Regions from separate parts of the Bacillus thuringiensis genome, predicted to be linked through region 2. Evidence: riboswitches for the same ligand, from Rfam matches in the RefSeq annotation. Region 2 holds a riboswitch; the other holds the start of a gene.

Region 1 (7,604 bases), 1.3 Mb from region 2:
GGCGGCACTGTAAACGGCTGGTCATTTTCAGTAAATGGCTCTGAAATATCTTTCTCTACCTTAACAACAGAATCATATTTCTTTTGCGAGATTACTATATCGTGCAAATAACCAAAGTAGCCGTAACTTGCGAGTAAAATAAACATTAGAAGTCCTTTTAGCGTACCTTCTAATTTCCCTATTTGATCTTGTGAAAATAAAACAAGCCCAATTAAAATTGCTACTGCAACAGAATAATGAGTAAGAATCGAATCTACTCGATCATCAATTAGCCAAAAGTATTCATAGATTGCAATACCTATCCAAAATAAAACAGGAATAACTAAAATAGATGATTTCTTACCCTTTACAACCTTCTTATCTCCCTTCTTATCCACTGCTCGAAGCTTACTACTGCTTCTTGTCCATGGAATCAAAAACAAAGTAAGAATAGCTAAAACTACAAATTTCATCAAAGGCACTGTCCCCTTTTCTTTTGTATTCCCTTTTAGTATAACAAATAAAGGGTATTAAGGTGAAAATAGGAATAGTTATATTTTTTTACTACTTAATACAATCCCGCTCACTACATATAGAATAGATGCAATATAAAAAATTGTACCAATCGTAAAGAAATCTACTAAATATCCCGTGGCAATAACCGCTACTGCTCCGCCAATGGATGTCCACACATGGTATTTTCCAATCTCATAACCAGCCTTTTCCTGCGCAACCTTTCGTGCTAATGAAGTCTTCTCAGTATTACGCTGCACAGCACCTAAAACTCCCATTACAATTTGAAGAATATACACATGCCATACTTCCGTGGCAATCGGAAAGCAAAGCATTAAGATTGCCATGGACCAAGCGTATATTATTAATAATTTTTTATCCCCTACTTGATCAGATATCTTTCCCACTAGTGGATATACAAGTGCTGATGTTAAAGCAAATAAGCCATACGCCCAGCCAAATTGCGAGAAGCTATTTCCAACGTTTCGAAGCAATAATATATAAAAAGGAAATACCATACTTCCTGCCATCATGATGATACTTTGCGAAGCCACAAATCTTCTATATGTCATTTCGTATACTCCCTATAAAATAAATTCACAAATCTCTCTTCTGAATCTACTTCCTTCTTTTTCTTGAGAAATTCTTCAATACGAGGATATGCCCTCTTTAACTGCTCTTTCGTTGGATAAGAATAATACGGCAAATAGTAACTACCGTTATGCTTTAAAGTAACATCAATCATCTTCCGAATGACATCCTCTGTTTTCTTTATCTCACTCTCTGAGCGTCCCTGGTTAATCAAAAGAACCAGCGCAAACATATCATCTTTCGCATAGGACAAAACTGCATTTTCATTCTTTTCCACGTAACGAATCGTAATGTTGAGTAAATTAAACTCTTCTTCATTTAATGCGTTACGTAAATCATCTATATACTCCGTGAAAGCATCTATAGGCACAAAGTATTCTTGTAACACTTCGGTCCTATTTGGATTTTCATATTCCATAAAAGCACTATCTGATCTCATAACATTATTACGCGTCTCATACTTTCCATCTGTACGTTCAAAATAACCTCTTTGTATATCCCAAAATGTATTCTTTCCCCAATCACTATAACGTGATAACCCAAGTAAAAATTTAGGTGCAGCTATAATATTTTCTTCCTTTAATTCACTGTACTCTTCTCTCATATTTTGATTTTGTGCCAAAGTATAATCCGTCACATACATCTCTTTTAAAAATGAATTTGGAGCAACAGAAATACGCGCTAAGTGCATACGAACATTCTCATCTCTTTTCACTTTCTCTTTGAAATAAGATGCGTATTCTTTATAATCTATCATTCTCGTGTGCATTTCATATAATTCATCATCTGTTAACTTCAGCGTCACATCTAAAATAACTCCAAATAAACCGTAACCACCAATGACATATGGAAATAACTCTACATTTTCTTCTCTACTTACATTACATACCGTGCCATCTGCCATTAACAATCTGAATGACTCTACTGTATCAATTAGTGCCTCATGACGAATATCACGCCCGTGTACATTTACACTTAATGAACCACCAACAGTAAAAATATTTTGAGACTGCATGACCTGTACCGCAAGGCCATATGGATTTATTTTCTTCTGAATATCATTCCACGTGACACCACTTTGAACTGTAATCCGCTTCTTCTCTGGATCGAATTCTAATATTTTATTATATCCTTTCATATCGAGCATCGTGCCATTCGGATAATATGTCTGTCCTCCTTGGCTATGTTGCATGCCTGCAATGGAAATTTTCTCTCCTGAAACTTTTGCATCTCGCACTAATTTTATTAACGAGTGCTCTTCCGTAGCACTTTCAACACGTTTTATTTTTGTCGGAAGCAATTTACCTACATCACTCATAATAGGATGATCAATTTGTTTTTTATACGTATGTACAGACGTTGCAAGCAAAACCGTATATGCGACAATGACCACTGCTATCTTTCTTTTTTTCAAAGGACACTCTCCTTATTAGCAACAAAAAGAGATACCCGTTCTTTCAGGTACCTCTCTTGACAGTGATTACTTTGCTGCTGGCAATTGTATTGGATCAAATTTATCATACGATGTAAACTTTGCATCCGTAATAATGTGCGCTTTATCCTTACCATTGCTACTCATAACCATATCTATCTTTGCTGATTCATATTTAAAATCTTTTGTAATAATATATTCCCCATCTATTTCTTCTATCTTTGCATTTTGGCCTTGTAGCATTTGTTTCTGCTTTTCATCCATACTAGCTAGCATACTCTCTGTCTCTTGCCCTTTTAATGCAAACTTCAGTTTATAATTATCTCCACTTTTCTCCATCTTTACTTTATTTAAAATTTCCGATGGAATCTCTAAATTATCTACCATTCCTTGAGTCGCGTTCATTCCGTTAGCATTTAATTGTTCCTCTGGTACAGACATCACTTCACCCGTATTAGGATTTTTCACCTGACCAGCAATTTTGCCACCTACATCATAAACAATAACCTCTGTACCAGAAACATTCATTTCAGAACGAGAGTTTTTTTTCTTCGGCTCTAGTTGCATTTTGGCCTTCATTACATTCATCTCTGTTCCTTCAGCCTTTATTCCCACATCATATGTCATCGTTACATTTTCTTCGTTTTTAAAAGCTTCATTCGCTTTATTGAAAACATCCTTCGCTGTTAATTCCTTTTCTTTCTGCACAGCTTCTTTTTTCGGTTCATCAGTCTTTTTTGTTTCCTCATTACTACACCCTACTCCTAGACCGACTGCAAGTACTAGACTTGAAATTAAAATAAGTTTTTTCATAACGTCCCCTCCTTCCCAAAAATAATATCATCTCTATTCCTATGAAATCTATATAATTCGTAATATTTATCTTTAAATTTATTTCCTATATAACAACATGTTTGAGAAAAAGTTTAAATATGATGTAAATAATAACAACTCATTTCAGGAGGTCATTATGAAAGCGATTATTTGCACAAAGTATGGACCACCTAATGTTCTCCAGCTTCAAAATGTAGAAAAGCCTAAACCTAAAAAAAATGAAGTATTAGTTAAAATTCACGCAACAAGTGTATCGACTGGAGATTGTAGAATACGTGGCTTTAATAGCCCCCTCTTATTTTGGATTCCTATGCGGATCATATTAGGTTTCAGAAAACCGAGAAAACCTATACTTGGCGTAGAGTTATCCGGTGAAATCGAAGACATTGGAACAGATGTAACACAATTTAAAAAAGGGGATCCAGTTTTTGCATTAACAGAACTCAACCTTGGTGGTTATGCCGAATACACATGCGTGCATGAAAGTGGATTAATAGCATTAAAACCTACCAATGTGACCTATGAAGAAGCTGCTGTTATTCCTTTTGGCGGAACTTCAGCATTGCACTTCCTTAGAAAAGGACAGATAAAAAAAGGGCAACAAGTACTTATATACGGCGCCTCTGGGTCAGTAGGGACGGCAGCCGTACAACTTGCTAAATACTTCGGGGCGACTGTCACAGCCATTTGTAGTAGTTCGAATTTCGATTTAGTAACAGCTTTAGGGGCAGACAACGTAATTGATTATATGAAAGAAGATTTTACTAAGCGGGGCGATCACTACGATATTATATTTGACGCAGTTGGAAAATATAAAAAGTCTCTTTGTACAGATGCATTAATGCCTAATGGAAAATATGTATCTGTGAACGGAATGATGGCAAAGGTCAGTAAAGAAGATATGAACCTACTAAAACAACTAGCTGAAACAGAAAAGCTAAAACCTGTTATTGATAGAATTTACCGATTAGAAGAAGTTGTAGAAGCCCATACGTATGTAGAAATGGGCCATAAGAAAGGAAATGTTTCGATTACCTTAAAATAAAATATATTCTGAAAATATTATTGACAATTCTTTTTGTACGATTTACTATTAGTACCATATTTAAAACTACATACACATACTCTTATCAAGAGTGGCGGAGGGACTGGCCCGATGATGCCCGGCAACCGAGCTTATGACGTATAAGCTAAGGTGCTAATTCCTGCAAAACGAGTTTTCGTTTTGGAAGATAAGGGAGGAATCTATTTCGTCTATTCGGCACCTCTCTTATTTTTGGGAGGTGCTTTTTATTTTGGAACGTATATGAAGGGGGATTTATAGATGAAAAAGGTATTATTAAGCATTGTAAGCGGAGCAGTATTATTATTAGGCGCATGTAGTGCGAGTTCAGATAAAGAGGTAAAAGCATTAGACGAGAAAAAGATTACTGTCGGTGTAACAGGTGGACCACATGAACAAATTTTTGAAAAGGTAAAAGAAGTTGCAGCAAAAGATGGTCTGGAAATTGATATAAAAGTATTTAATGATTATGTAGCGCCAAACGTATCTTTAGATGAAAAAAGCCTTGATGTAAATAGCTACCAAACGAAATCGTATTTAGATGTATTTAAAGCTGAACGCAATATGAAATTAGCTGAAGTATTTTCAACAGTAACATTCCCTATGGGCGTATATTCTAAAGATATAAAAGATGTAAAAGACTTAAAAGACGGCGATGCGATTGCTGTACCAAATGACCCAACGAATGAACTTCGAGCTTTAAAATTATTTGAAAAAGCAGGGGTTTTAAAAGTTGATCCAAAGGCTACAGAAAAAGCGACTGCAAAAGATGTAATTGAAAATCCAAAAAAATTAAAGATTGTCGAATTAGAGGCATCTCAATTACCAACGCAACTAAGTGAAGTAAAAGCAGCTGCAATTAACACAAACTTTGCATTAGGTGCAAAATTAAGTCCAGCGAAAGATTCTATTTTCCGCGAAGGAAAAGATTCACCATATGTGAACTGGGTTGTTGTTCGTACTGAAAATAAAGATGATGCCGTTGTAAATAAATTAAAGAAAGCTTATCAATCTAAAGAAGTAAAAGAGTTTATCGAGAAAAAATTTGATGGTTCAGTTTTACCATCTTGGTAGGAGCTGACGATAATGATTGAATTTAAAAACATATCCAAAGTATTTTCAACAAAAAAAGGGACTGTTGAGGCTCTTAAGTCTACTTCCCTTAAAGTAGAAAAAGGCGAGGTATTTGGAATCATTGGGTATAGCGGCGCTGGTAAAAGCACATTGATTCGATGTGTAAATTTATTAGAAAAACCAACGACAGGAAATATCATTGTAAACGAACAAGACTTAACAACGTTATCGACAAAAGAACTAGCAAAAGCGAGACAAAAAATCGGAATGATCTTTCAAGGATTCAATTTACTTAAAACTGTTACCATCTATGAAAACATTGCATTACCTTTACGCCTTGCTGGCATTCCAAAAGCGGAAATTAAAAAAAGGGTAGAAAAATATTTACGCATTGTCGATCTTTTCAATCGAAAAGATGCTTATCCAAGTGAACTTTCTGGCGGTCAAAAACAGCGCGTTGCAATTGCACGTGCACTATCACATGAGCCTGAAGTGTTATTAAGTGACGAAGCAACGAGCGCTTTAGATCCAGAAACAACTGATTCTATTCTTGATTTGTTATTAAAGATTAACGAAGAAATTGGAATTACGATTTTACTCATTACACACGAAATGAACGTTATCCAACGTATATGCGACCGCGTTGCCGTTATGGAACATGGATCTGTAGTCGAAAGTGGGACTGTGAAAGATATTTTCACAAACCCACAACATGTAACAACGAAGAAATTTGTAAATAGCGCCTTTGCAGCTAAAATTCCAGAAGAGGTACAGAAAGAACTACAGAATACTGGAGAAATTGTAACACTTTCATTTATTGGCACTACTTCAGGTGAACCTGCCTTAGCTGTTGCCACAAAACGTTTCCAAGTGTATCCGAATATTTTATCCGGTAATATTACGCAGTTAAAACATGAAGCATATGGGAAACTAGTCGTTCATATGCAAGGAGAACAAAATGAAATCCACCGTGCTTTATCATTTTTACAAGAGCAAGGAATCATTGTAGAAGGAGGTAGAACAGATTATGGGAAACAAGTCCTTTTTGGATGAATGGGGTAAAGTCATATGGGAAGCCACAATTCAAACCTTTCAAATGACATCTATTTCATTACTTATCTCTATCCTTATTGCATTACCACTTGGCGTCACACTTGTTTTAACGAGACCTGGTGGGCAGCGTGAAAATAAAATCATCTATCCTATTCTTAATACGGTTATTAATATCATTCGCTCTCTTCCATTTATCATTCTATTATTCTTCATCTTACCTTTTACAAAGTTTCTAATGGGAACATCCATTGGCGTGCAAGGGGTGATCGTACCACTTGTCGTCTTCACAGCTCCCTATATCGCACGTTTAATGGAGACGGCTTTACTAGAAGTAGATCGCGGTGTCATTGAAGCCTACCAAGCGATGGGCGTTTCTACTATAAAAATCATTTGGCATGTTATGGTGAAAGAAGCTCGTCCCTCCCTTGTACTTGGATTAACAATTGCAACGATTGGCTTAATCGGCGCAACAGCAATGGCTGGTCTTGTAGGTGCTGGCGGGCTAGGGGACTTAGCATATCGCTTCGGACATTTACGCTACGAACCAGAAGTAATGTATGCAACCGTCTTTATTCTAATTATCCTCGTTCAAGGATTACAGTCTTTAGGTAATGGTGTTGCACGAAGACTGAAGAAAGATTAAAAAAGAAGGTATCTCCCCAGGGGGAGATACCTTCTTTTTATCCCGCATTAACGGGCAGTAAGATCCCGCCTCAAAATTCAGCGGAAGCAAAAAAGTTAGGCGGGGGAATCACTGCCCGTAAAAGCCCGATTGGTTCAACTAATAATCAGTGGGGGATGAACCCCCCACTGATTAAAGTTTCACTTTACCTTTTAAATCCACCTTCTGAATGAATAACTTGCCCCGTAATCCACTCAGCTTCTTCACTTACTAAAAATTTAATGAGTCTAGCTGCATCCTTTGGCTCACCAATTCTGCCAAAAGGAAACATCGGCTTTAACCCTTGTTTTATCTCTTCATTCATCCATCCTGTATCGGTTGGTCCTGGATTAATTGCATTCACTGTTATTCCTAAATGAGCTACCTCTGCTGACAACGTACTA
Region 2 (7,604 bases):
AAAAATAACGCTGAGCCGCCAAATGTAAATATTCGGCCAATAAACGTTTCCCTAGCTTCTTCTATTTCTTGTTGTAATTGTGTATTCATATTAATCACCCCGTAAACTATAGGCATTTAGTTATAGTCTATGTAGAATGCCTATAGTGTGTGAAGTGTAAATAAAAAACCTCGGTAGGCACCGAGGTTTTTTATAATCCGATATAAGGAGATGGATCAACTGCGTTTGTCTTGCCGACATTCCATTCTCCAAGATGAAGTTCGAAGTGTAAATGTTGTCCGTATGATTGGCCCGTGTTCCCCATAAATCCAAGCTGATCGCCTTGTTTTACAGTTTGTCCATTCGATACAGAACGGCTATTCATATGAGCATATACTGTCGTATATGTTTTTCCGTTTATACGGTGAGATAAATACACTACGTTTCCGTAACTAGATGATAATTCTGAACGAATAACAACGCCATCTGCAGCGGCGATAATTGGAACCGTTCCCGAAGCAGCGATGTCAATTCCTTTATGGTTATCTAAAGAACGTACACCAAATCCGGAAGTTTTTGATCCAGCTGCTGGTTTGATAAAGCCACCGATATTTGTATCATGTGGTGTTGGGGCTGCTTGAGTTGCTTGAGCAGATTTAGTAGCTTGTTGTTTGCGAGCCTCCTCTGCCTGGCGAGCTTCTTCCGCTTTACGAGCTTCTTCGGCCCGTTTTTCTTCTTCAATTGCTTTTTGAACAGCTTGACGCTGATTTTCTAAAATGCCTTTGGATTCTTCTAATCCTTCAATCTCTGAATCTACTTTTGCTACTTTCGTATGTAGATCGTTAATAAGAGTTTGTTGCTGTTGTTGGTTATTTTGTAATTCTTGCTGTTTTTGTTCTAGTTTTTGCTCAGATTCTTTCAGTTGTTGTTCTTTTTTCTCAACAGCCTCTTTTTCTGTAGTTACAGCATTTTGATCAGATGTTTGTTTTTTTACAATATCTGTATCATTGTTTAATATTAAACTTACGGAGTACATATTATCAACAAGATCGGCAATATTTGAAGAATTTGTTAGTACCTCTGTAATGATATTTGTACGAGGTTTTTCTTGCATAGATTGTAATCGTTGTTTAATAACTTCCTGACGTGTATCTATGTTTGTTTGTAATTGTTCAATATGTTTCTTTTTGTCAGTAATTACTTGTTGAGTTTTGCTAATTTCTTTTTTTGTATCGTTTAATTCAGCCTCGTTTTTATTAATAGAAGTAGTTAATTCATCGATTTTCTTCTGTAATTCTTGAATTTCTTTTTCTATTTGTTCTTTCTCGACTGATTTATTTTGTAAGTCACTTTGTTTGCCTTCTAATTCAGATTGAATGTTAGATAATTTATCTTGATTTGTTTCAGCGTATACGGGTGAAAGTAACGGGGAAGCAAAAATCGTTCCTGCTGCTAAAACACTAAACGCTGCAAATTTCTTTTTCATAGTTGTCTGACTCCTTTCCCTATGAATGTTATATATCATAAGAAGAAGAGTGTCTATCGTTGTAATCATAATGTAAAGAAAACTTTATAAAATTGCTAAGTTTTGTCGGAATTTATCATTTTTCAACTTTAATTGTCATAGTACTTACATGTTATTTACTTGTGTAACAAAGGTATATTTTGGGATTTATCTGTGAAATTAAGGAGAAAACTAAGAGTTTTTATGAGGTGAAATATTACTTGAAAAGCTAATAAAACACTAGTGAGGAATCGTTCTCATGTGAGGTTTTCTGACATGAGTCTACTTTTTGTCAAGAAAATTATTTGCGTTCGGGCAAACTTATTTTGTTGTCAGATTTTAATTTTTGATTTATGATTTTTAACAGGGACAAAATGTAGTGAATTGTCGAATAATATGTAATACTCTTAATTTCAAGTTTTATAGAGATAGAATGAGAGATAGAGTGAAACATCGAAGAGGGGGTTACAACAAATATGAAAAGAATAGGACTTGCATGGCAAATATTAATAGGACTTGCGCTTGGTATTGCAGTTGGGGCGATTTTCTTTGGCAATCCGGCGGTAGTGAGTTATTTACAACCAATTGGTGATATTTTCATCCGATTAATTAAAATGATCGTTGTACCGATTGTTGTAGCAAGTATTGTTGTTGGGGTTGCTGGTGTTGGCGATGTAAAAAAATTGGGCCGACTAGGCGGAAAAACAATTATTTACTTTGAAATTATTACAACAATTGCAATTATTGTCGGTCTATTAATTGCGAATATTTTCCAACCAGGAAAAGGCGTAAATATGGAGCAGTTAACAAAGACAGATATTTCGAAATATACACATACGACAGAGCAAGTACAAAGTCATTCATTTGCAGATACATTTGTAAATATTGTTCCAACGAACATTATGAAGTCATTAGCTGACGGAGATATGCTTGCTATTATCTTCTTCTCTGTATTATTTGGTTTAGGTGTAGCAGCAATTGGTGAAAGAGGAAGACCGGTTCTTCAATTTTTCCAAGGTGTAGCTGATGCGATGTTTTACGTAACAAACCAAGTTATGAAATTTGCACCATTTGGTGTGTTTGCGCTAATTGGAGTTACAGTTTCTACATTTGGTCTTGCTTCATTAATTCCATTAGGAAAATTACTAATTGTTGTATATGGAGCAATGATCTTCTTCGTTGTAGTTGTCTTAGGACTTACAGCGAAAATATTTGGAATTAACATTTTCCAATTCTTTAAGATTTTAAAAGACGAGCTGATTTTAGCATATTCTACAGCAAGTTCAGAAACAGTTTTACCAAAAATCATGGAGAAAATGGAGAAATTCGGTTGCCCAAAAGCAATTACATCTTTCGTTATTCCGACAGGTTATTCATTTAACTTAGATGGATCAACTTTATATCAAGCAATTGCGGCTATTTTCTTGGCGCAAATGTACGGTATTGAGTTATCTATTACGCAACAAATTACATTATTACTTGTATTAATGGTTACATCAAAAGGTATTGCAGGTGTACCGGGCGTATCATTCGTTGTATTATTAGCGACACTTGGTACAGTAGGTATTCCACCTGAAGGTTTAGCGTTCATTGCTGGTATTGACCGTATTTTAGATATGGCTCGTACAGCAGTTAACGTTGTAGGAAACTCTTTAGCAGCTGTAGTTATGTCTAAGTGGGAAGGTCAATATGACGCTGAAAAAGGACAAGCTTATTTGAAAGAGATTTCTGAAAAAGGTCAAGCAGCTTAATTATAATATGAACAAGCTCTCACATAATATGTGGGAGCTTTTCTGTATATAGAAGAGGAGCAGACATAATGAAACGTAAATATGGTGATGGTTCTTCGTGGAAGAGACTAATAGAAAAGGGTTATACGGTTAAGCAAGTAGAAGAGGGAATGCTCGGAATACTGGATATAAAAAAGGTGAGAGAGCCTAGTTGTAAAGAATATGATGGTAAAGAAATTTGTATTGCAGGTAATGGGTATACATGGGTTCAATATTTTATTAATGGAAAGAACTTTGCGATTACAGCTATGTTAGATGATAGGCACAATTTAGTGCAATATTATATTGATGTGACGAAAGAATATGAAATAGATGACCGTGGTTTACCGTATTTTGATGATTTATATTTAGATGTAGTATTATTACCTAGCGGTAAGGTGTATGTATTAGATGAAGAGGAGCTAGAGGACGCTTATAAAAGTGGCGATGTCACGAAGGAAGATTATGAGCTAGTTTGGTACACGACGAAATGGATATTAGCAACAATAAAAAATAGTGAATTTTATTGGATTTCAATATTGGAAGAAGAAATCGAAAAGTTAAAATGATTATTGTATTCAAATTTTTGTATAATTACCAAAAAAATCTATACAAAAAATAATTGACTTTTGTTTTGTAAGCGAGTAAAGTTAGGGAAGAAATTATTATTAAAAAATAAATATGAAACCTTCTTATAAAGAGAGGCGGAGGGACTGGCCCTACGATGCCTCGGCAGCGGACTCGATTTCAGAGTGCTGTGCCAAATCCAGCAAGCGTGTGCTTGAAAGATGAGAAGAGTGTTTCTTATAGATGTATAAGACCTCTTCTCGTCGGAAGAGGTCTTTTGTTATTCATTAGAAAAAAGGTTGAAACTAGGGAGAGATGGTACTTTGAAAGAAACGAGAGGAAATGGTTTAGCTTTATTACCACTTGGGATATTTTTGGCGCTATTTATTGGTTCTGGAATTATTACAGGTGATTTCTATAAATTGCCGATACTTGTAGCGATTTCAATTGCTGTAGGAGTCGCTTTAGTGATGAATCGTAAAGAAAGTTTTAATGTGAAAGTCGAGCGGTTCGCTAAAGGTGCAGGAAATCCGGATATTATGATTATGGTATTAATTTTTGTGCTTGCAGGTGCATTTTCTGAAACTGCTAAAGGAATGGGTGGAGTAGACTCAACTGTTAATTTAGCGTTAACTATTTTGCCACCAGGATTTATCGTAGCTGGAATCTTTGTTATTGGTGCATTTATTTCATTAGCGATGGGAACATCAATGGGAACAATTGCAGCATTAGCACCGATTGCTGTAGGTATTAGTGGTCAAACTGATATCTCAATTGCACTTGCGATGGCTACTGTTGTTGGCGGAGCGATGTTTGGTGATAATTTATCATTTATTTCAGATACAACAATCGCAGCTGTTCGTTCACAAGGAACAGAAATGAAAGATAAGTTTAAAACGAACTTTTTAATTGTATTACCAGCGGCTATTATTACAATTGTACTATTAGTAATAGTTACTTCAGGAAGTGATACGCAGATTAAAGCGCATAGCTTTGAGTGGATAAAGATTTTACCGTACGCAGGAGTACTTATTACAGCGCTACTTGGCTGGAATGTACTTATTGTATTAACTGGTGGAACTGTACTATCTGGTGTTATCGGTCTTATAGATGGAAGTTACACGTTAGAAAGTTTCTTTAAAAGTGTAACGACTGGAATGGGCGGTATGATGGAGTTAGTGTTACTTGCTATATTAATTGGCGGTATGGTTGAATTAATCCAATATAATGGTGGTATTCAATATTTAATGAATGTATTAACTCGTAATATTCGTTCGAAAAAAGGAGCAGAATTTGGTATTGCTGGTTTAGTGAGTATGACGAATATGTGTACAGCGAATAATACAATTTCAATTATCTTTACAGGCCCGCTTGCAAAAAATATTGCAGATCAATATGAAATAGACCCTCGTAAATCAGCGAGTGTATTAGATCTTTTCTCATGTTGTGTGCAAGGGTTAATTCCATACGGTGCCCAAATGTTAACGGCAGCAGGATTTGCAGCGTTATCTCCGGTTGAATTGTTACCATATGCATTTTATCCAATTTTAGTTGGAGTATGTGGGATTGTTTCTATTTTAATTGGGTTTCCAAGGTTTTCGAAAGTAGCTGAGAAAAAAGAGTATCATAAAACAGCTTAATTTAATATGAACGTTAGTAATTAAAAAACGTGCAGAGAATAGACTCTGCACGTTTTTTTTGCGTAAAGGGCTGAATATGACTCGGTCTTAAGTCTGAGTTAAAAACGGTTCTTAAGCTCGTTATGGAAAGATGAAAAAATAGTTAAGATAAGAGTATCAAATCGAAGGGAGGCAAGCACAAGATGAAACAATTTCTAGCGTTTATCGCAGCCGGTATTTTGGCTTTAATTGCTCTTGGTAGTCTTGCTGGTATTGTAGGATTCGCAATCGGAGCAGGAGTTGTATATTGGAGCTATAAATCATTTGTGCGAGCTAAGTCATTTTTTGGAAAGTTAGCTTGGGGTATTGTTGGTTTAATCGGTTTATCCATTGCACTTTCTCATTCACCAGCATTAATCGGTATCGCTGCTTTAGTGGTTTTATACTACGGATACCGTGAGTGGAAAAAAGAAAAAGATGTAGTTGTTGAGTCTGCTCCAGAAAGTTCTAAACCATATAGCAACTTTGAAGATGAGTGGAACAAATTAATGAAAAACTAAAACAATAAATCAAATTATAAATAAAGTAGAAGAGAGGAAGATTTATAATGAAACAATCTTTATTCGGACGTGTACGCGATGCAATTTTAGCTGATTTTCATAATGTGTTAGATGAGAAGGAAAGAAAAAATCCAATTGCGATGTTAAACCAATATTTACGTGATAGTGAGCGTGAAATAACAAAAATTGAGAAGTTAATTGAACGTCATAAAACATTAAAATCTAACTTTGCTCGTGAGCTTGAGCAAGCACGCTATTTCGTTAACAAAAGATCAAAGCAAGCTATCATTGCTCAAGAAGCAGGCGAATTACAATTGCACGAACGTGCTTTAGAAGAGGTAGCTTATTATGAAGGGCAAGTAACTCGATTAGAAGAAATGTATGCAGGTGTTGTAGAGCAAATTGATGAGTTAGAGCGTCGTCTTTCTGAAATGAAAAATAAATTAAAAGAAATGCACGCAAAGCGTATGGAACTAATGGCACGTGAAAATATGGCACATGCAAATCGTCGTATGAATACTGCGATGCATAAAATGGATGAAAATAATCCGTTCTTACGATTTGAAGAAATTGAAGATCACATTCGTGACTTAGAAACTCGTATGAATGAAGAGCATGAGCGTGACACATTTGATATGAAAATTGCAAAACTTGAGCGTGAAATGAAGGAAAAGAATGATGTATCGTTAACGAAAGAGTTAACAAAATAATAGTAGTATATTATAAAACAGGCTTATGATATAGTGATAGGAGAAAAGGTGTTGGAAAGCAATGCCTTTTCTTCTATGTATATGTGACAAGAAGGGGGGGAGCTGAAATGAAGAAACATTTTTCAAAGACACAATTAATGGGGATGCTCCTCATCATATTTGGATTCGGTCTTTTTCTTGATATGATACTTGGACATTTTGAACCAGGTGGTCTCATTTTTGCATTTATTATGCTTATGTTTGGAAGGCATTATCGTAAAAAGAATCGTTATGTACGGGGAAATGTATTTTTATTTGTTGGTGGTATCGTATTTTTATTCTTCTTATTTTCATCAGCAGCATTTGTTCTTGTCGTATTTGCTTGTTTAGCTTTAATTGGTTATCAATTGATTCAACAAGGACATCAGCAAAAAGCAATGAAGGTTGAAATTAAAGAAAAAGGGATTATAGACGAAGAGAAGCAAATATATCGTACAGAACCATATTTGAAAAATATGTTTGTAGGCAATGTACGAATGATGGATCATATTTATGAACTTGAGGATATTAATGTTCAATATGGTGCTTGTGATGTGGAAATGGATTTAACAACTGCTATGATTCCAGAAGGAGAAACAGTAATTGTTATTCGAGGTGTCGTTGGTAATATTCGTTTATATGTGCCATATGATATTGAACTTTCTTTAAATCATTCTGTTCTTGTCGGCCGTGTGCTCTTGCCAGGTCATGAAGAGACAGGGTTTAACCGCAATGTTACATTTAGAACAGAGCAGTATAAAGAGGCTCCTCGTCGTATTAAAATTATTTCTTCGCTTGTCGTAGGCGACACGGAAGTGAGGAAAGTATAATGAAGAAACAAAAAAATATTTCGTGGATGTATATTCGTTATTCTATGT

What was found. Region 2 has a riboswitch for S-adenosylmethionine ahead of AC241_RS07575 (Na+/H+ antiporter NhaC family protein). Riboswitches for the same ligand answer to the same signal wherever they lie in the genome.
Positions count from the first base shown of each region.
Region 1: another riboswitch for S-adenosylmethionine. It lies ahead of AC241_RS01005 (MetQ/NlpA family ABC transporter substrate-binding protein); the one in region 2 lies ahead of AC241_RS07575 (Na+/H+ antiporter NhaC family protein).

Region 1 covers NZ_CP012099.1:169,743-177,346, reverse strand. Annotated here, with positions in the region: gene AC241_RS01030 (DUF3981 domain-containing protein) at 1-452, opposite strand, end outside; gene AC241_RS01025 (MFS transporter) at 531-1,064, opposite strand; gene AC241_RS01020 (FAD-binding oxidoreductase) at 1,061-2,497, opposite strand; gene AC241_RS01015 (DUF6612 family protein) at 2,564-3,328, opposite strand; gene AC241_RS01010 (NAD(P)-dependent alcohol dehydrogenase) at 3,486-4,394, shown strand; SAM riboswitch class I at 4,474-4,588, shown strand; gene AC241_RS01005 (MetQ/NlpA family ABC transporter substrate-binding protein) at 4,674-5,486, shown strand; gene AC241_RS01000 (methionine ABC transporter ATP-binding protein) at 5,499-6,539, shown strand; gene AC241_RS00995 (methionine ABC transporter permease) at 6,514-7,182, shown strand; gene AC241_RS00990 (SDR family oxidoreductase) at 7,367-7,604, opposite strand, start outside.
Region 2 covers NZ_CP012099.1:1,430,262-1,437,865, forward strand. Annotated here, with positions in the region: gene AC241_RS34725 (hypothetical protein) at 1-89, opposite strand, end outside; gene AC241_RS07560 (murein hydrolase activator EnvC family protein) at 191-1,465, opposite strand; gene gltP (glutamate/aspartate:proton symporter GltP) at 1,960-3,234, shown strand; gene AC241_RS07570 (ribonuclease FAU-1 family protein) at 3,303-3,821, shown strand; SAM riboswitch class I at 3,942-4,047, shown strand; gene AC241_RS07575 (Na+/H+ antiporter NhaC family protein) at 4,143-5,459, shown strand; gene AC241_RS07580 (lmo0954 family membrane protein) at 5,642-5,998, shown strand; gene AC241_RS07585 (PspA/IM30 family protein) at 6,046-6,708, shown strand; gene liaF (cell wall-active antibiotics response protein LiaF) at 6,816-7,556, shown strand; gene AC241_RS07595 (sensor histidine kinase) at 7,556-7,604, shown strand, end outside.